4 regions of the Rhizobium sp. BK176 genome follow, and region 2 is predicted to be linked to each of the others. Evidence: predicted binding sites of a transcription regulator. Region 2 holds the regulator's gene; each other region holds the start of a gene.
What was found. The regulator LexA, encoded in region 2, represses DNA repair genes until DNA is damaged. The targets are predictions, from matches to a motif close to TGTTCNNNNTGTGTTCNG.
Positions count from the first base shown of each region.

Region 1: a site for LexA is predicted at 3,234-3,251, ahead of FHT76_RS21670 (ATP-dependent helicase). Genes of this name have one in related genera too.
Region 3: a site for LexA is predicted at 2,205-2,222, ahead of FHT76_RS11640 (glycosyl transferase). Genes of this name have one in related genera too.
Region 4: a site for LexA is predicted at 3,872-3,889, ahead of recA (recombinase RecA). Genes of this name have one in related genera too.

Region 1 covers NZ_JANUBV010000007.1:149,112-154,263, forward strand. The annotation lists gene FHT76_RS21660 (efflux RND transporter permease subunit) at 1-1,719, opposite strand, end outside; gene FHT76_RS21665 (efflux RND transporter periplasmic adaptor subunit) at 1,716-2,882, opposite strand; gene FHT76_RS21670 (ATP-dependent helicase) at 3,294-5,152, shown strand, end outside.
Region 2 covers NZ_JANUBV010000021.1:37,578-42,729, reverse strand. The annotation lists gene kdsA (3-deoxy-8-phosphooctulonate synthase) at 1-592, opposite strand, end outside; gene FHT76_RS34245 (VOC family protein) at 589-1,473, opposite strand; gene lexA (transcriptional repressor LexA) at 1,674-2,390, shown strand; gene FHT76_RS34235 (ComEC/Rec2 family competence protein) at 2,371-4,824, opposite strand; gene gltA (citrate synthase) at 5,118-5,152, shown strand, end outside.
Region 3 covers NZ_JANUBV010000002.1:480,958-486,109, forward strand. The annotation lists gene FHT76_RS11625 (4-(cytidine 5'-diphospho)-2-C-methyl-D-erythritol kinase) at 1-573, shown strand, start outside; gene moaB (molybdenum cofactor biosynthesis protein B) at 557-1,108, shown strand; gene FHT76_RS11635 (hypothetical protein) at 1,139-1,456, opposite strand; gene FHT76_RS11640 (glycosyl transferase) at 1,633-2,151, opposite strand; gene FHT76_RS11645 (PA0069 family radical SAM protein) at 2,289-3,446, shown strand; gene FHT76_RS11650 (ribonuclease HII) at 3,558-4,247, shown strand; gene FHT76_RS11655 (F0F1 ATP synthase subunit B) at 4,328-4,819, opposite strand; gene FHT76_RS11660 (F0F1 ATP synthase subunit B) at 4,823-5,152, opposite strand, start outside.
Region 4 covers NZ_JANUBV010000014.1:98,006-103,157, reverse strand. The annotation lists gene alaS (alanine--tRNA ligase) at 1-2,500, opposite strand, end outside; gene recA (recombinase RecA) at 2,657-3,745, opposite strand; gene FHT76_RS29875 (carbohydrate kinase family protein) at 3,986-4,930, shown strand; gene FHT76_RS29870 (pseudouridine-5'-phosphate glycosidase) at 4,959-5,152, shown strand, end outside.

The DNA of each region.
Region 1 (5,152 bases), on a different contig from region 2:
GGGGGTCGTCAGGCGCATCATCACCAGCGCTCGGTCTTCATTCGGCGTCAGCTCACTGCGGACCGTCTGGAACGCGAGGACCGCCGCACCCGCGAAAATCAGGCAAGCGACGATGACGATCAGCGGGGCATTCAGGCAGGCATGCAGCGACCAACGGTAGGCATCGGCGAACCATGTGCCGAAACGTCCGAGAAGGCCGTGATCTTCGAGCATCTCCTTGGTCAATATCCGCGAGGCCAGCATTGGGCACAACGTCAAGGCGACGATCGACGAAAGGCCGACGGAGAAAGCGAGCACGAAACCGAATTCTCGGAACAGCCCACCCACCTGCCCCGGCAGGAAGGACAAGGGAATGAAGACCGCGGCAAGCGTTGCCGTCGTCGCGATGACGGCGAAGAATACCTCGCGCGTGCCAAGCACGGCAGCCGCCCTTGGCCCCATGCCTTCCGAGCGTCGACGCACGATGTTTTCGAGAACGACAATGGCGTCGTCGACGACGAGACCGGTTGCCAGCACGATCGCAAGCAGCGTCAGGATGTTGATCGAGAAGCCAACGAGATAGACAGCCGCCAGCGTTCCGATCAAAGCCACCGGCATACTGACCGCCGGAATGATCGTTGCTCGCCAATCTCTGAGGAAGAGATAGATAACAATGGTGACGATGACGGCAGCGAGAATGAGCGCCAGCACGACCTCATGAATCGCGCCCTGGATGAACACGGCATCATCGCTGGTGATGGCGATCCGCGTGCCCTCAGGCAGCGTCTTGGAGAGCTCGGCGACAGCATCCTTGATGCCGTTCGAGATGTTCAGAGTGTTTGATTGCGCCTGGCGAATGATGCCGAGACCGATGCCAGGGACGCCGTTCGAGCGCAGCGCCGTCTGCCCGTCGCGCGGCCCAAGTGTCACGTTCGCCACATCGCCGAGGCGAACGTGGTTCTGCAGGATGACGTTGGAGAAGTCTTCCGGCGTCTGCAGGCTTGCCATCGCACGCACGACGATCGTCTGCGTCGGGCTCTTGAGCGATCCTGCGGGCACGTCAAGAGCCGCGCTCGACAGCGCCTTCGTGAGATCCCCGACGGTCAGCCCTCGACTCGCGAGCTCGCTCTGGTTGACGTCGACGCGGAAAACCTTCTCCTGGTCGCCATAGGTTTCGACATCGGCCACGCCGTCGACCGAGGCAAGGCGATCGATGACCTGGTTTTCGACGAGAAGGGTCAGATCGTCCATGTTGAGTTTGGACGAGGTGACTGCGAGGCGCATGATCGGCTGGGAATCCGAATCCGCCTTGACGATCTGTGGCGCATCCGCCTCTTCGGGCAGGCGATCGGCGATGCGACCGATGGCATCGCGCACATCGTTTGCGGCAACCGCGAGATCGACGGAATCGGAGAATTCCAGCGTCACCCGGCTCTGGCCGAACTGCGAGCTGGAGGAAATCGACTTGAGGCCGCTGACGCGCGCGGCCGCCCCCTCGATCACCTTCGTCAGTTCCTGATCGATCGTCTGCGGCGAGGCACCGTCGAACGTGGTGCGAACGGTGACGACGGGCCGATCGACATCAGGCAGTTCGCGCACTTCGATCCCGGCATAGGCTGCAAGGCCGGCGACAATCATCAGGGCATTGAAAACCAGCGCAAGGATCGGGCGCCGGACGAACAGCGCCGTAAATGTCTGTTTGCCGGAAGCCGGCTTGTCCTGCATTTCAATCACGTTCATTGCGTGACGGGCTCCGAATTCGACGCGACTTCGCCGGCAACCCGCACCGCGCCGCCCTCACGGACGCGCTGCAGGCCCTCGGTAACGATGGCGTCGCCATCCTTCAGATCAGCCTTGACGAGAATGTAGTCTGGATTGCGCTGCACGATACTGACCCGCACTTTGCCGGACTTGCCATCGACGACCTGCCAAACAAATGCCCCTTGCGAGTCCCATTGGACTGAAAGCGGATCGACCGCCGGATATCGGTCGCCGCCGAATTTCATTCCGACATTGAAGGACATGCCCGCGCGCAACTCGTCGGAGGCGTTGTCGATCCGGGCCCGCACGCGCATCGTCCGACTTGCGGCGTCTATACGGTTGTCGATTGCTTCGACCACACCTGAAAAAACGCGTCCCGGTCGGGCGACCGACGTCGCCTCGACCGGCTGGCCGACTGTTATCGTGTTGGCGAAGCGTTCAGGCACCCAGTAGTCGACGAGGATTTCGGTCCGATCGTCGAGCGTCGCGACCGGTGTCGTCGTCGAAACGTTGTCGCCGATGTTGACCGGGATGATGCCGACAATGCCGTCGATCGGCGCAACGATGCTGCGGCGCTCAAGATTGAGTTCGGCTGCCTGCAACTGCAAGCGTGCACCCTGCTCCGCGATCTCGGCATCGAAGACATCCATGCGCGACACGCTGGATTTGATGTTGTGGTAGAGGCTGGATTTCTCGACAGCGCTCTTCAACGCGACATCAGCCTGGCCGCGAGCGATGACTTGCTCTTCGCTGTCCAGCTTTGCCAGAACCTGCCCTTTGGTGATCCTATCGCCCGACTTGATCAGAATCTCGCGGATCGTGCCGCTCGCCTGCGGCATGACCACCACAGAACGAATGGCATCTCCCGTCCCGATGGCGCTCAAGCGATCATTGACGACACCACGGACGACAGCTTGAGTGGCGACGAGAACCGGAGCATTGGCGCCGCCACCGCCACGCCGCCGTTGTCCCTCTCCGCCGGCGGCCGGTTGCGAACTAGCCTCGCTGGGCGCCAATTTTGAAACCTCTGAAAAACCGGCCTTACGCAGCGTCTCGCCGGCCCCAGGCACAAAGTAAACCCATCCGGCAAAGCCGGCCGCAATTACGACAACGCAAACTACAAACTGCTTCCAAAATGGCATTCACGTCTCCAGAGGGACTCGAGGCTAGTCCAGGGTCTATCGAAAGAGGCGTTCGCAGGACAAATTGCCGCGCGTCTGCGACAATATTGTCCCTTTGCTGACCACCGGCAAGCGAATTGGTCCCGCATTACTGAATTGTAATATCAAGACTGAGTTACTGTTGTGGCAACTCTCAACCCTCTGGACCGTGTTGTAGAATTTCGTTCTCAACGTCAAATGACGGTTTTGTTTCCTAACGTTTATTGACGATGCTTACGCGCAACCGCAGCTGTCTCTTGCAGCATATGCGGGCAGTTCCCGGAGCCGGCTTTCTCGAATGCCCGGCGTAAGCTGAGGAAAGCTGGCATCGAGGGGAATGAAAGCAGAACATCTTTTCTGGCCTTTCCATCCCGAATCACTACATTACGCGCCATGAGCAATAGTTTCGACGATATCCCCTTCTTCGATGAAGAGCCGGATGAGGCGCCGCGCAAGCAGCCGGCTCCTGCCGCTCCGGCCGCTGGAGGGCTCGCCGCCCGCGCCATGGCTGCGCGCGGTGGCGGCAAGCGTCCCGATTATCTTTCTGGCTTGAACCCTGAGCAAACCGAAGCCGTCGAAACGCTGGAAGGCCCCGTTCTCGTGCTTGCGGGCGCGGGTACCGGCAAGACGCGCGTTCTGACGACGCGCATCGCCCATATCCTCAACACCGGCCGCGCATTTCCCTCGCAGATTCTTGCCGTCACCTTCACCAACAAGGCTGCACGCGAGATGAAGGAGCGCATTGCCGTTCTCGTCGGCGGCGCGGTCGAGGGCATGCCTTGGCTCGGCACGTTCCATTCGATCGGCGTCAAGCTCCTGCGCCGCCATGCCGAACTCGTCGGACTTCGCTCCGATTTTACCATTCTCGACACCGACGATGTCGTGCGCCTGATCAAGCAGCTGATCCAGGCAGAAGGCCTGGATGACAAGCGCTGGCCTGCCAAGCAGTTCGCCGGCATGATCGATACTTGGAAGAACAAGGGCCTAGGACCGGGGGACATTCCGGAAGGCGACGCCCGCGCCTTCGCCAATGGCAAGGGCCGCGAACTCTACTTTGCCTACCAGCAGCGGCTGTCGACGCTGAACGCCTGCGACTTCGGCGACCTCCTGATGCATCCGATTGCGATCTTCCGGAAGAACCCGGATCTTCTCAAGGAATATCACGGCCGCTTCCGCTACATCCTGGTCGACGAGTATCAGGATACCAACACCGCCCAGTACATGTGGCTGCGGCTGCTTGCGCAACGTCCGAAGGGCGAACTTCAGAATGTCTGCTGTGTCGGTGATGATGACCAGTCGATCTACGGCTGGCGCGGCGCCGAAGTGGATAACATCCTGCGCTTCGAGAAGGATTTTCCGGGCGCCAAGGTCATCAAGCTCGAGCGCAACTATCGCTCGACGGCGCATATTCTCGGTGCCGCCGGTCACCTGATCGCCCACAACGAAGGCCGCCTCGGCAAGACGCTTTTTACCGACCGTAGAGATCCAGAGGACATCAAGGTGCAGGTGCACGCCTCGTGGGATTCCGAGGAAGAGGCCCGCGCCATCGGCGAGGAGATCGAGCAGCTTCAGCGTGGCGCCGCTACCGGCAAGCGGCATCTGCTGAACGACATGGCAATCCTGGTTCGCGCCTCGTTCCAGATGCGCGAATTCGAAGACCGCTTCGTCACGCTTGGCCTCAACTACCGCGTCATCGGCGGCCCTCGGTTCTACGAGCGCCTGGAAATCCGCGATGCGATGGCCTATTTCCGCCTCGTCGCCCAACCTGCCGACGACCTTGCCTTCGAACGCATCATCAACACCCCGAAGCGCGGCCTCGGCGATACGACCGTGCGCGCGCTTCACGATTATGCCCGGGCCCGCGACATTCCGATGCTGGCAGCCGCAGCCGACATGATCGAGACTGACGAACTGAAGCCGAAAGCGCGCAAAGCCCTCTTCGACGTCGTTCAATCATTCCGCCGTTGGCAGGAGATGCTCGAGAGCACGCCGCATACCGAGCTTGCCGAGCAGATCCTCGAAGAGTCGGGCTACACCGACATGTGGAAGAACGACAAGTCGGCCGATGCGCCGACCCGTCTCGAAAACCTCAAGGAACTCATCCGCTCGATGGAAAGCTTCGAGTCGATGCGCGGCTTCCTCGAGCACGTCGCGCTGGTGATGGACGCAGAGCAGAACGAAAACCTCGACGCCGTCTCGATCATGACGCTGCACTCCGCCAAAGGTTTGGAATTCGACACCGTCTTCCTGCC
Region 2 (5,152 bases):
CGCCCATCGCCGCCATGATCGGCAGCGAGCGCATATCGGAGACCAGCGTGTTGTAGCCGAAGGAAGCGCCGCGCTCGCAAAGCAGGATATTCGGGTTGCCGCTGGAATTGAGCTTGTTCAAGACATTCTTCATATCCCAAGGGGCAAGGAACTGGCCCTTCTTGACGTTGATTGTGCGACCGGTTTTGGCGGCTGCGACCAGCAGGTCTGTCTGGCGACTGAGAAAGGCCGGGATCTGCAGGACGTCGACGACCGTCGCCACCTCGGTGCACTGCTCCTCGGTATGGATGTCGGTCAGGACAGGAAAACCGTATTCCTTCTTGAGGTCGGAAAAAACCTCCAGCGCCTTATCAAGGCCGATGCCGCGCTGAGCGGAGAGCGATGTCCGGTTCGCCTTGTCAAAGGAGGACTTGTAGACAAGGCCGATACCAAGCTTGTCGCAAAGCTCCTTCAATACACCGGCGACCATGAACGCATGCTCGCGGCTCTCCATCTGACACGGTCCGGCAATCAGCGACAGCTTGCCGGTATTCGAAAAGGTGACGCGGCCGGCGCCTTCGCCGACCGCGACTTCGGAATTTGTCTGGCTCATCGTTTCTCCTCGAAGGCGAAGAGCGCACCCTGCCCGGGCGCTGCCTTCACCAGAATTCGATTGTTCTTGCGCGTGTAGGTCATCCCGTTAGCAGCCAAATGCGCTTCTGTCACGGCGAGATCACCGACCTTGAAAACAACGGCAACGCCGCGCAGGCCGCGATCGTCTGAGGGTGCAGAAATATCGAAGTAGGCATCCAGTCCATCGGGGGACAGAACGATGATCCTGGCGTTGGGCGTTGCAACACTCACACCAAAGGCCTCGTTGATCACCGTCAGGCCGTGCGCCGCGGCGCGCACAAATGGCGCAAACGCCTTTGGGTCCGGCGCGCCAAGAACGATCTCCGCGATCCCGCCCACGCCATTTGGGTGCACTTGCAGCGCCCTTCGATCGGCAGGCAGCGGATTGACCCTCTGGCAGGTGAAAAAAAAGAAATCAGGTGCGCGCAGGTCAACTGCGAACGCGAGTTTGAATGCAGCAATGGCTTCCGAGCCGTCGGGCATCTTCATCGGCCGCTCGAACTGCAGCATCTCACCGCCGTTGATCTTCTCCGCAAGGAATCTAGCGTGGTCGCGGTCGGCGTCCCCCGTCGCGAAGACAACTGCGGACAGTCCATCCTCGCCGCATCGAAACCGAAAGGCACGGTCACGCGCGGTGAAGACGTTGCCCTTCCTCGCCGACGCCTCGTGCAGTTCGAGGCTGGCGACGCCCAGCGGCTCCAGATAAGTTTCGTCGGCGAAGAAGATACAGGCGTTCTCTGTTCCGAACGGGTGCCGCGCATCTGGCGCGACGGTGAATCCCAGCATTCCGAGGCGCTCGCGCGCAAGCCTGATGTTGGACACCGGCAGCACAATGTGGTCCAGCGGATGTGCTTCGCTCATGGCAAACTCCCCGGGGATTTGCGAAGATGTGCGCCGGGCAAGAGAACAATGCAACCCCCTTCTCCGCATTCACTCAAAAGCGACGCAAAAACTGAACAAGTTGCAGGCAAGTTTTACGAAAATTTAGGTACTTGCAGAACACATATGGAACATATAGTGTCTGTTCTGGCTTTGTTTCACAACTCTGGGGTTCAACTTCGATGCTGACGCGCAAGCAACAGGAGCTTCTTCTCTTCATTCACGAACGAATGAAGGAGTCCGGTGTCCCCCCATCTTTCGACGAAATGAAGGACGCTCTCGATCTCGCGTCGAAGTCGGGCATCCACCGCCTGATTACGGCGCTGGAAGAACGCGGCTTCATTCGCCGACTGCCGAATCGAGCCCGCGCTTTGGAGGTCATCAAGCTGCCAGAGGCATATAATCCCAGTCTCCAGCCGCGCCGCGGTTTCTCGCCGAGCGTGATCGAGGGCAGCCTTGGCAAACCTCAACCGGTGGCGCCGCCAAAGCCGGCCGCGCATGCGGACAATGGCAATTCGGCCTCTGTACCTGTTATGGGGCGGATCGCTGCAGGCGTGCCAATTTCTGCAATCCAGAACAATACGCACGACATCACGGTTCCGGCCGACATGCTTGGCCCAGGCGAGCATTATGCGCTCGAGGTGAAGGGAGACTCGATGATCGAGGCCGGCATCTTCGACGGCGATACGGTGATTATCCGCAACGGCAGCACCGCCAACGCCGGCGACATTGTTGTCGCACTTGTCGATGACGAGGAAGCAACCCTCAAGCGCTTCCGCCGCAAGGGCGCTTCGATCGCGCTTGAAGCTGCGAACCCGGCTTATGAAACGCGTATTTTCGGACCCGATCGCGTCAAGGTTCAGGGCAAGCTGGTCGGCCTCATTCGCCGCTATCACTAAAGACAGGCGGCTCTCCGTCGAAGGTGCCGCTTCGCCAATTGTATGCCCGATGCCGCATCCAGGGCCGGTCAAGTGTCGTATAGGCCGTCGTCACGACAGGCGTTCCCTGTTCGTCTATTCGTATCTCTGCCGCACCCGAGCGGCGCAAGGTTTCGCCCGTGAACAACAATGCACCTGACCGGCATTCGTTTGCGCGCAGACGAGCGGGCGTAACGACGATGTCGGCGGTGTCGCAGGCAGCGCCGACGTAGGCGGGATCTTCGATGATCGTCAGAACGTAGCCGCTGTCGTGCGCCGCTGTGCACCAAGCGCCTTTCAGGCAGACGAAACGGTTCTCAACGCCTCTCGCAACGACCTGCCGCAACGCGTTGCGAGCGTTATGCAATTCGTCGGCCGAGAGCCTCCGAGGCTTGCCGTCGCCGTCTCGCCGGCGGACTGGTTTGACACCCTCTATCAGGAGCGGCGGCCGGGCTTGCTCCGCAACCAGAGCCCTTCGCCATTGGTCGAAAATGAAGTCGGGTGGGCGCGTCCGGTTGGAAGCAATAACCTGATTGTCGACAATCGCGACGAGACCGCCATCCTCGGCAATGATGAAATCTGGCGCCGGTCTGGACGGCGCGAGCACAACGAGCAGAGTTGCCAACGCGATCGCAACAGCGCCGAGGTACCGCAGTCTGGTGCGCAGAAGCGCAAGCACGAGGAAGCCTGCGACGGCGACAGGAAAGTACCAAACCGGCAATCGGCCGATATCGACGTTGCCGCCCCATCCCGAGACCATCTTTGCAATGGCGATCACAATTTCGAGCCCGAAGCCGGCGATTTTCCAGGGAACGATATCGAGGCCAAACGGCGTCAGCAGCATCGCGAACATGCCCATAGGCATCACCACGAAGGAGATTACCGGCATGGCCATGAGATTTGCGGGCAATCCATAAGCGCTGAGCCGATGGAAATGTTCGACTGCAAAGAGCGCGGTCGAGAAGCCTCCGATCATTGAGGAAAGGAGGATGCCAGCAAAGAAGCGTGCGACAAAAACTACGGGCTTCACTGCCCTGACTTGCAGCAAGGGATGTTCGCGCGCGGCTCGCTTCGACCACATCGCATAACCGGCAACCAGCGCAAGAGTCGCCGCAAATGACATCTGGAAGCTCGCGCCTAGCGCCTCGGATGGAGACAAGAGCAGAATCACCCAAGCCGATAGGGCAATGTTGCGCAGACTGATTGACGGCCTGTCGAAGAATACAGCGGCCAGCATGATCGCCATCATGATGAAGGCTCGCTCTGCCGAGACCGCAAAGCCCGAGATCATGTAATAGGCTGTCAGGGCGACGAGCGCGCCAGCAGCTGCAATCTTCTTGGTCGGGTACGCCTGCGTAACGGATGGAAACAGGCTCAGCAGTTGGCGTAGGCCGACGAAGAAGATACCCGCGGAGAGCGCCATGTTGAGACCGGAGATTGCCACGATATGCGCCAGACCCGCCTGTCGCAGCGCGTCGGTGGTTTCCCGCGAGATCGCGCGCCGCTCGTCGGTGACAAGCGACGCCGCAAAGGCGCCGGTGTCGCCCGGCAGGATTCCACGGATGCGGTCTCCAATTCCGCTTCGAAGACCATCCAGCCAGTTGGCTCCGCGCTCCGAAATCGATGGTGTGCCGACCGCTGGCGGCATTGAAACGCTTGGCGAACCATAAAAGAAACCGTTCGCGCCAATCTCGTCGAAATAGGCGCTGAAGGCGAAGTCGTTGAGCCCAGGCAGCGCCGGTCCCGCAGGCGGGGTCAATCGTGCCCGTCCCGTCAACCACTCCCCGATTTCGAACGGTTCTTTCTGCCCACGCGCGACGACTGAAACCCGGTCTGGCGGCCGCCTAATCTGAGGCGACTGAGTGGCGGAAATGGAGAGGATATAGCGCCAACGACCCGCGCCATCCCCCTCCCGACGCTCGACCCGACCAGTGATCGTTGTGGTGACGGGCGTATCCAGTATGACGGTCGCCCTGCTCCGCGTTTCGTATTGGGCCGAAAGCATTCCCGCGACGCAAAGCAAGCCGGCCAGTGCTGAACTCCGGACAAACGGACGCCCTTGGCCCGCCGCCATTGCAACAGGTGCCAACACAACAACCCATGCCATCAAGCGCATCGTGGGAGGGTCACTTGCGAGTTCGAACCAGAGGACGGCGCCGGCTCCGAGGAAGACCGGCGAGAACAGAAACAACCGTCCATGTTCCATCTCCGCTGTCGCGGAACCTTGGAGCCATGAAGCCCAGTCCCGTGTCGCAGCTTTGATCCGTGTCGGCCACGCGATGGAGGACTGCGTGCGCATGGCCGGCAACAGCTTGGCGGCCGATCGATTCAACAGGAGAGACGGCTCCGCTGCACGCGCGGAAGCATCCGCGGCAGGCACGGCCTTCGTTACTTCAAATGGCTTCAACCCCGGCATGCATTTGCGCCAAAAAACAGCCGCCCTTGCAACCACAATGCAAGCTATCGAGGCGTCGGGCAATAATAATCGATTGAAATCTGAAGGAAAATCTGAACGCTGAAAAGCCAAGGATTATCATCGGCTTCTGCTATGCGCAGGGCTCATCGCAGCAGTGCCCAAAAGTTGATACTGCGATGCACAAAATGGCATCACGGTAACTTGGCATTAGGCGCGCGATCATATAGCAATCATCGACGACGCTTAACCCTATGGCGCTTTTATGGCGCCACCCGCCAGTTTGGAGGATCAGAATGACGGAACAAAGCGCAACACTGAAAATCGGTGA
Region 3 (5,152 bases), on a different contig from region 2:
GGGATCGGCGGCGGCTCGGCGGATGCCGCGGCGACGCTTCGCGGTCTGATGAAGCTGTGGGACGCGTCGCTTCCGCCTGAGACAGTTGCGGCAATCGCCGTTCGCCTTGGCGCCGACGTGCCGATGTGCCTGGCCAGTCAGCCGCTTGTCGCCCGGGGCATCGGCGAGAAAATCACCCTCCTCAACGACATGCCGATCTTTGCCATCGTACTGGCAAACCCTCTGAAGGGTGTATCGACGCCGGAAGTCTTCCGTAAGCTGACAACAAAGACCAATCCGCCGCTCGACATGGCACCTCGCCCTAGCTGGGTAGAGACGATAGGCGCGATGCGCAACGACCTTGAGCCGGTCGCGCGTGAGATACTGCCTGAGATCGCCGAAATCTCGGCGATGCTCAGGACGCAGGGAGCCTCGCTCGTTCGTATGTCAGGCTCCGGCGCCACGTGCTACGGCATTTTTGCGTCGCTTGCAGCGGCTCAAGGCGCGGCTGCGATGCTTCACAACGACCGGCCGGACTGGTATTTCGAAGCAACGGAAACGATTGCTGGAGGTCGTGATGCCAGGGCTGGATGAGACGCGAACCTTCATTCCGGTTGGCATTGCCGTGCTGACGGTCTCGGATACGCGGACGCTTTCCGATGATCGCTCCGGCGATACGCTGGCTGCCAGAATCAAGGAGGCGGGCCACCGGCTGATCGATCGTGCGATCGTTCCCGATGATCGGCTGGCAATCGCCTCGCGCGTCAAGGCCTGGACGGAACGAGACGATATCGACGTCGTGATCACGACGGGAGGAACGGGTTTTACCGGCCGCGACGTTACGCCGGAGGCTCTGGAGCCGCTTTTCGAGAAGAAGATGGACGGCTTTTCGGCGGTCTTCCACCGCATCTCCTACGACAAGATCGGCACCTCGACCATTCAGTCCAGAGCCACGGCAGGCGTTGCCAACGCAACCTTCATCTTCGTCCTGCCGGGCTCCCCCGGCGCCTGCAAGGATGCCTGGGACGGCATCCTGAAATCCCAGCTCGACTATCGCCACATGCCCTGCAACTTCGTGGAGATCATGCCGCGCCTCGACGAGCATCTGAAGCGCGGCGCCGGCAAGTAAGGATCTTCTCCGGCCACACAGTCCGTCGTGCTATGTCCCAATGCCCGGCAGGTTGGGCATCGTTTCCCAACTATCGCCCGACAGCAGAAGGCAGCTTATGCCTCTGGTATCGGTAATGAGCAGCGTCCACGTGCCGCTCTGCGCAGCGTAGACCTCAAGCATGGCGTTCTGATTGACCAGTCCGACTGCCGTCAGCCTTTCGGCAAAGTTCTTGTCGAGAAAATTGACGACCTCGGATCGGGCTGCGCAACTGCGCATCATCTGCGATGCTGCCGAATGCGGATGCGCGATCATCAATGTCGCCAATATGACCGCCGATACAAGGCCGTGGATCATATTGCGTTTCATGACGCACCTCCCTTTGCCGGATAACCGGCAGAAGAGGAGACTTCCGCTGACCTGTTCTGCCGTCTGCCGGCATTCCATGGTCGACCGTCACGAAGCGCGGCGCTCGGGCGGCGCCATGACCGAATTATAGCGCGAAATCGTATCGGGCGCCATTATTGCGGAGATGGAGATAACCGCTATCGGGCGGCGCGCGCGACCCAGGATGGAATCAGCTCGCTGGAAAGCTTCCGCAGCTTCTGCCCCTTTGCGAATTCGGAAAGGCGCATGCCGCTTCTTGCGGTTGCCACCGCCTGCTTCTTGGGAAGGAGAAGTCCAAGTTCCAGTGGCGAAGAGGCCCGGCTAATACGCTGCAGGAAAGGCCGCCGGTATCCACGCGACGCGGTGAACCGCGCCGGCAGCTTGTTGAGGGCCATATACTCAGCAATCTCATCGATCCAGCCGGTCTGCGGTCGTGCCCCCGGCTCCACGAAAAGCAACCATTCGCCTCGCGCAGAGTGCACTATATCCTTGATATCCCATTGCGAATGAAAGCGGCAGCCGGCGGCGTCGGCCACCCGCGACGTCCCGTCCCGCGAGTCATGGTCCAGCACCACCACGTCGCTGACGAGCCCCTCCACCGCGCCTGCAACCAACACCGATAACGTCTGCGCCAGCTCAGGTTCCTGATCCTGGCATTCCAGTACTACTGTCAACATTGCCTATTCATAGAGCGCCGCACAAAATTTTGCCAGCGGCACTTTCCTCATTTTGTTCTTGCATTGTTCTCATTTTATCGATAGGAATTTAATCATCAAAACGGACGAAAGCAAAGCTTTCGCCAGCGGAGAATCCGATGAACGAGCAGTCCCTTGCAGGGCAGGCCGCATTCGCGCCTGCCAATACGGCAGATATTGCCGATGCGATGATCGTATCTGCCGGCTTGCGGATCGATGTCGACCGTCGCCGCGGACGTGCGGCGGGATTGAATCCAAGCGGACGTTTCGAACCTATGCGCCGGGAGGCCATCGATGATGGCTGGCAGAATCTTGAAGACCTGCCGCCGTTCAAGACCGAGGTTCAGATCGAGAAGCCTCGGACGGCAATCACCCGCAACGAGTCACCGGACATTCCCTTCGACCGCTCGATCAATCCCTATCGCGGCTGCGAGCACGGCTGCATCTACTGCTTCGCGCGGCCAACGCACGCCTATATGGGGCTTTCCGCCGGTCTCGACTTTGAAGCCAAGCTCTTTGCGAAGCCGGATGCAGCCAAGCTGCTGGAACGTGAACTGGCAAAGCCCGGCTATAAGCCGCGCGTGATCGCGATCGGCACCAACACCGATCCCTACCAGCCGATCGAGAAGGAATGGCGCATCATGCGGCAGATTCTCGAGGTGCTTGAGAAGGCGAACCATCCGGTTTCGATCGTCACCAAATCGGCGATGATCATGCGCGACCTCGATATTCTCTCGGCGATGGCGGAGAGGAATCTCGTCCGCGTGTCACTGTCGGTCACCACGCTCGACCGAAAGCTCGCGCGGACGATGGAGCCCCGCGCCTCGACCCCCACGCGTCGGCTGGAAGCCATCCGCGCCCTCTCAGAGGCAGGCATCCAGACATCGGTGATGGCTGCCCCGATGATTCCGGCGCTCAACGACCATGAACTCGAGCGTATCTTGGAGTCAGCCCATGCGGCGGGTGCTACAGAGGCGGGCTATGTCATCCTGCGTCTGCCGCTCGAAGTCTCGCCGCTATTTCGGGACTGGCTGCTGCAGAATTATCCCGACCGCTACCGGCATGTCATGTCGCTCGTCCGCTCGATGCGCGGCGGCAAGGATTACGACGCGGAGTTCGGCAAGCGAATGAAGGGCGCTGGGCCTTACGCTTGGCAGATTGCGCGCCGTTTCGAAATGGCGACGAAACGGCTCGGCATGACCCGCCGCAGCATGCCGTTGCGGGATGATCTCTTCGTTCCGCCCGATGGCAGCGGCGTGCAGCTTTCGCTGCTTTGATTTTTCCAGCTTCGCGGATGGTCGCCCTGCCCTTCCGCGCTCAAGTCCCCGGCCCGCCGCCCTGATCCGGGGACTTGCAGGAAATCGGGTTGGCGTGCGAAGGTCAGCCGCATGAAACGTCGCACGCCACCCGATTCTCCTATGCTTTTCGAAGACGTCCCCCTCGTGCCGGATTTTCGGCTCGAGCTGAAGGCGCGCAAGGCTGGCCACTGGCCGGTCGCCGGCGCGGATGAAGCTGGACGCGGTCCTCTCGCTGGCCCAGTGGTCGCAGCCGCCGTCATCCTCGACCCCAAGCGTATTCCCGATGGCTTGAACGATTCGAAGCAGCTTTCGGCACAGAAGCGCGAGGAGCTCTTTGCGCAGATCCTCGCGACCGCAACGGTGTCGATCGCCTCGTCAAGTTCTACACGCATCGATGAAACGGATATCCGCAAGGCGAGCCTGGATGCCATGCGGCGTGCCATCTGTGGCTTGTCGATCCCTGCTAGCTATGTGCTGACAGACGGCTTCGATGTGCCGCCTGGCCTTCTCTGCCCCGGCCAGGCTGTCGTCAAGGGAGACGCGCGCTCCGTCTCGATCGCCGCAGCCTCCATCGTCGCCAAGGTGACGCGCGACCGCATGATGGCGCGTGCCGACAGTACGTTTCCCGCTTATGGCTTTGCTGCGCATGTCGGCTATGGCACCGCGCAACACCGCGCCGGCATCGAGAAGCACGGTCCGTGCTCGCTGCATCGCATGACCTTCAGCCCGCTGAAGAAGGTGCAGGGCGTCGATATCGATGTCGATATCGGAATCGACTGATCTCGCTTACCGACGACAACTAAGGTCCCAAACTAAAAAAGCCCCGCAAAGCGGGGCTTTTCGAAAGCGTAATGCTCACCTTAGTTGAGGCGGCTCTTGACGTTACCGATGGCGTCGCTGAAGAGCTCGGACTGAACCTTCGTGTCTGCCTTCTTCGCCAGAACGTTCTCGGCAGCGGCAATAGCCAGATCGACGGCAGCGGAACGAACAGCCTTCATCGCGTCGGCTTCAGCCTGCTTGATCTTCTGTTCGGAAACGGCCGTGCGGTTGGCAACGAATTCTTCCGTTTTCTTCTTGGCTTCAGCCGTCAGCATTTCGGCTTCGCGCTCGGCCGCAGCAACGATGTGTGCGGCTTCGGCTTCAGCTTCCTTGCGCTTGCGCTGATACTCGGCCAGCAGATGCTGGGCCTCTTCACGCAGACGCTTGGCTTCCGACAGTTCGTTGCGGATCTGATCAGCACGGTCGTCCAGCGACTTTGCCATCATACCCGGAACCTTCAGGTAGACAACCAGCGCCAGGAACAGGACGAGGCCGACAAATGCGAAGAATGTTGCGTCGAGTGCAAATTCCATCGATCAAGCCCCCTTCTTGATGTCTGCAACCGCAGCGGCAACATCTGCCTTCGCGGAGGTGCCGATCAGCTGTTCTACGACGGCGGTTGCGGTTTCTTCAGCGATCGCACCGACGTCCGCGAACGCCTTCGCCTTGATGTCGGCGATGCGGCCTTCGGCAGCCTTCAGCTTTTCAGCCAGGCTTGCTTCAACGGCCTTGCGGTCGGCTTCGGCCTTCAGCTTGGCAGCGTCGCGGGCTGCGGTACCGATCGAATTTGACTTGGCGCGGGCTGCGGCCAGCTCGGCTTCGTAAGCGGCAACGTCGGCGTCGGCCTCCGCCTTCAGGCGGCTTGC
Region 4 (5,152 bases), on a different contig from region 2:
GGTCAGGAGTGACGGCGACAACGGCGCTTGCCTTGCCATCGTCGGATACGCCGATCAGAGCAACGACGCCGGAGCCGAGACTTGCCTTGCCGTCGTCGGCGAGACCCTTGAGATCCTTCGGATCCACGCCCGAGATCGCCTTGCCGAGGAATTTCACGCCGCCGACTTCGCGCACAGCATCATCGGCGCCGCCCTGCCCGCCGCCCATAGCGAGCTTGCGCTTGGCGTCCGCCAATTCCTTTTCGAGCTTGCGGCGCTCGTCCATCAGCGCCTCGACGCGCGACAGCACCTCGCCCGGCTGGACCTTGAGCGCGCCGGCAAGCGCCTTCACGCGCTCGTCCTGCTCGGCAAGATAGGCACGCGCCGGCTCGCCGGTCACCGCTTCGAGGCGGCGCACGCCGGAGCTCACCGCGCTGTCGCCGAGAATGCGCACGAGGCCGATGTCACCGGTCGCCGACACATGCGTACCGCCGCAGAGCTCGACCGAGTAGGCCTTGCCCGCCTTGGCGCCATGCAGCCCGCGGCCCATCGAGACCACGCGCACTTCCTCGCCGTACTTCTCGCCGAACAGCGCCATCGCACCTTCAGCGATCGCGTCGTCGACGCTCATCAGGCGCGTCGTGACAGGCGAATTCTGCAGGATGATCTCGTTGGCCATATCCTCGACGCGCTTCAGCTCTTCCGCCGTCATCGGCTTCGGATGCGAGACGTCGAAACGCAGGCGCTCCGGCGCAACCAGCGAGCCCTTCTGCGCCACGTGCGTGCCGAGAACCTCGCGCAGCGCTTCATGCAGCAGGTGGGTCGCCGAGTGGTTGGCGCGGATGCGCGAACGACGGGCGTGATCGACGGTCATGGCAACCGCGTCGCCGGCCTTGACGCTGCCCTCGACCACGGTACCGGTGTGGACGAAAAGCCCCTCGCCGCGCTTCTGCGTGTCAGAGATTTCGATCTTCGCGGTGTCGGAGGAGATGATCCCAGTATCGCCAATCTGGCCACCGGATTCACCGTAGAACGGCGTCTGGTTGACGACGATCTGCACCTTGTCGCCCTTGGCGGCCGCGTCGACGGTAACACCGTCCTTGACGATCGCCTGTACCACGCCTTCGGCCGTCTCGGTGTCATAGCCGAGGAATTCGGTTGCGCCGTGCTTGTCGCGCAGCTCGAACCAGATGGTTTCCGTGGCCTTGTCGCCGGAGCCGGCCCAGTGCGAACGGGCCTCCGCCTTCTGCCGCTCCATCGCATCGGTGAAGCCGGCGAGATCGACGCTGATTTCGCGGGCGCGCAGCGCGTCCTGCGTCAGGTCGAGCGGGAAGCCATATGTGTCGTAGAGCTTGAAGGCGGTATCGCCGTCCAACATGTCGCCCTTGCCGAGCGTTGTCGTCGCGTCGGAGAGCAGCGACAGGCCGCGCTTCAGCGTCGTGCGGAACTTGGTTTCCTCAAGCTTCAGCGTCTCGGTGATCAGCGCTTCGGCGCGCACCAGCTCCGGATAGGCACGGCCCATCTGCTGGATCAGCGCTGGCAGGAGTTTCCACATCAGCGGCTCGCGGGCGCCGAGCAGTTCGGCATGACGCATGGCGCGGCGCATGATGCGACGCAGAACGTAACCGCGGCCTTCGGCCGACGGCAGAACGCCGTCCGCGATCAGGAAGGCCGACGAGCGCAGATGGTCGGCTATGACCCGGTGGCTGGCGCGCTGCTCACCTTCGGCCTTGACGCCGGTTGCCTCTTCCGAGGCCTCGATCAGGGCGCGGAAAAGATCGATATCGTAGTTGTCGTGCTTGCCCTGCAGGACAGCCGCAACGCGCTCGAGACCCATCCCGGTGTCGATCGACGGACGCGGCAGGTCGACGCGCTCTTCCTTGGTGACCTGCTCGTACTGCATGAAAACGAGGTTCCAGATCTCGATGAAGCGGTCACCATCTTCCTCCGGCGAGCCGGGAGGACCGCCCCAGATATGATCGCCGTGGTCATAGAAGATTTCTGAGCATGGCCCGCACGGGCCGGTATCGCCCATCGCCCAGAAATTGTCGCTGGTCGGGATGCGGATGATCTTGTCGTCGGACAGGCCGGCGATCTTCTTCCAGAGATTAAAGGCTTCGTCGTCGGTGTGATAGACGGTCACCAGCAGGCGCTTGGCGTCGATGGCGAATTCCTTGGTGATCAGGTTCCAGGCAAGTTCGATTGCCCGCTCCTTGAAGTAATCGCCGAAGGAGAAGTTCCCAAGCATCTCGAAGAAGGTGTGATGGCGTGCAGTGTAGCCGACGTTATCAAGGTCGTTATGCTTGCCGCCGGCGCGGACGCACTTTTGCGCAGTCGAGGCGGTTTTGTACGGCCGCTGCTCCAAGCCGGTAAAAACGTTCTTGAACTGCACCATGCCGGCATTGGTGAACATCAGCGTCGGATCGTTTCGCGGCACCAATGGGCTCGACGGAACGATTTCGTGGCCGTTCTTCTTGAAGTAGTCGAGGAAGGTCGACCGGATATCATTCACACCGCTCATGCTATGCCCTTCAATGCTGCCGGGAGGCAGGTCAAAACTTAAATCCAGTGGCTTTTATCGCTCGCCTTAACCACTGTCCAGCAGACAAACAAAACCGGCCGCATTCTCATCGAGGAATGCGGCCGGTTTTGAACTTCTGGCAACCGTCAAGCAGAATTAGCCGTCTGCAGCCTCGTCACCGTCATTTGCATCAGGCCCACCATTCTGCAGGAAGCGGTCGGCAATCAAACCGGCATTCTGACGAAGCGCGGTCTCGATCTCGCGCAGGAGATCCGGATTGTCGCGCAGGAAGAGCTTCGCATTTTCGCGGCCCTGGCCGAGACGCTGACTATTGTAGGAGAACCAGGCGCCCGACTTCTCGACGATACCCGCCTTGACACCGAGGTCTACGAGCTCGCCGGTCTTCGAAACACCCTCACCATACATGATGTCGAATTCGACCTGCTTGAAGGGAGGCGCCATCTTGTTCTTGACGACCTTGACGCGGGTCTGGTTGCCAATCACCTCTTCGCGCTCCTTGACCGCGCCAATGCGGCGGATGTCGAGGCGAACGGACGCATAGAACTTCAGCGCGTTACCGCCAGTCGTCGTTTCCGGCGAGCCGAACATGACGCCGATCTTCATGCGGATCTGGTTGATAAAGATAACCATGGTGTTCGACTTCGAGATCGAAGCCGTCAGCTTGCGCAGTGCCTGGCTCATCAGACGAGCCTGGAGGCCCGGCAGATTATCGCCCATCTCGCCTTCGATTTCCGCCCGCGGCGTCAGCGCGGCGACGGAGTCGACGACGAGAACGTCGACGGCACCAGAGCGGACCAGAGTGTCGGTGATCTCGAGCGCCTGTTCGCCCGTATCCGGCTGCGAAATAAGGAGGTTCTGCAGATCGACGCCGAGCTTGCGGGCGTAGACCGGATCAAGAGCGTGCTCTGCATCGACAAAGGCGCAGATGCCGCCCTTCTTCTGCGATTCCGCAATCGTCTGCAGCGCCAGCGTCGTCTTACCCGAACTCTCGGGTCCGTAAATTTCAATGATACGACCCTTCGGAAGGCCGCCGATGCCGAGCGCGATATCCAACCCGAGAGAACCCGTCGAAACCGTTTCGATCTCGACGACATTCTCGTTCGAGCCGAGCTTCATGATTGAGCCCTTGCCGAACGACCGCTCGATCTGTGAGAGTGCCGCTTCAAGTGCCTTGCTTTTGTCCACCGATTTGTCCTCTACAAGCCGCAATGTATTCTGTGACATTCGATCCACCTTTAGGTTATTGAAGCCGCTCAAGCAATGTCGCCGCCAATGCGGATTTTGTACCGCATTTGTTCTCATTGCGCAAGCCGCCTTCAAATGACTGAAAGAAAAAGGTAAAACGGCCTGTGTTCTGCATTTGTTTTAGTGATGGAAAGCAACAGCTTAGAGATAGGGCGCTGCCGGCCAGCCGGGTAGCGGCAGCGGGACGATTCGCATCTTCCGACCTTGCGGGACGATGAGATGAAACAGAAGATTCTGGTCCTTGGCGGAGCTCATATCGACAGGCGCGGACGCATTTCCGGCGACACCGTGGCCGGTGCCAGCAATCCGGGCTCATGGTTCGAGGAGCCGGGCGGCGGCGGCTTCAATGCCGCACGCAATCTGGCGCGATTGGGGTTCGAGGTGACCATGATTTCGCCCCGCGGCGGCGATCCGATCGGTGAGATGGTGAGCGAGGCAGCCGATTTTGCGGGCGTTCACGACCGCCCCTTTGTTTTTCTCGACCGGAAGACGCCGAGCTACACTGCAATCATCGAGAACGACGGAAACCTGGTGATTGCGCTTGCCGATATGGATCTCTATCGCATGTTCGTGCCGCGCCGGTTGTCGATCCGCGCTGTCCGCGAGACCTTTGCCGCGACTGATTTCATCCTCTTTGATGCCAACCTGCCGGCAGAAACGCTGGCATCGATCGTCGAGCGCGCCAAGGCTCTTAGCAAGCCGGTTGGCGCGATCGCGATCTCGCCGGCGAAGGCCGTTAAGCTGAAACCATGCATCCACGGAATCGACTATCTATTCCTCAATGAAGCCGAGGCCGCCGCGCTCACCGGCGAACGGCCAAACGACCCGGCCCACTGGCCGTCACTGCTGAGTGACATCGGTCTGCGCGGCGGCGTCGTCACGCGCGGCCAACGCGAGCTGATCGCGTTTGCAGGCCGCCGCGTTGTTGCCCTGCAGCCCGTAAATCTCGAGGGCGTCGCCGATGTCACCGGCGCCGGCGACTCGCTTGCAGCAGGCGTCATATCAGGGCTTATGCGCGGAATGCCCTTGGCCGATGCCGTGCGCGAGGGTGCGGCCGCGGCAGCCCTGACGGTGCAATCCCCACATGCGGTCAATGAAAATCTTTCTCCGGATTTGGTGAGGGAGACACTTGCCCTTGTTCCGTCGGCGAGAATTTTGCATTGAAGCCAATACAGACGAAATGGAAGAGACAATGACGAAACCGATCTCCCCCCTCCTGCCGATCGCCTACTCCAAGGAAGTCGCAAGCGCCAAGCAGCGCGGCGCGCCGATCGTGGCTCTCGAATCGACCATCATCACCCATGGCATGCCCTACCCTGGCAATATCGAGATGGCCCGCAGCGTCGAGGCGCTCATACGCGAACAGGGTGCGGTTCCGGCTACCAT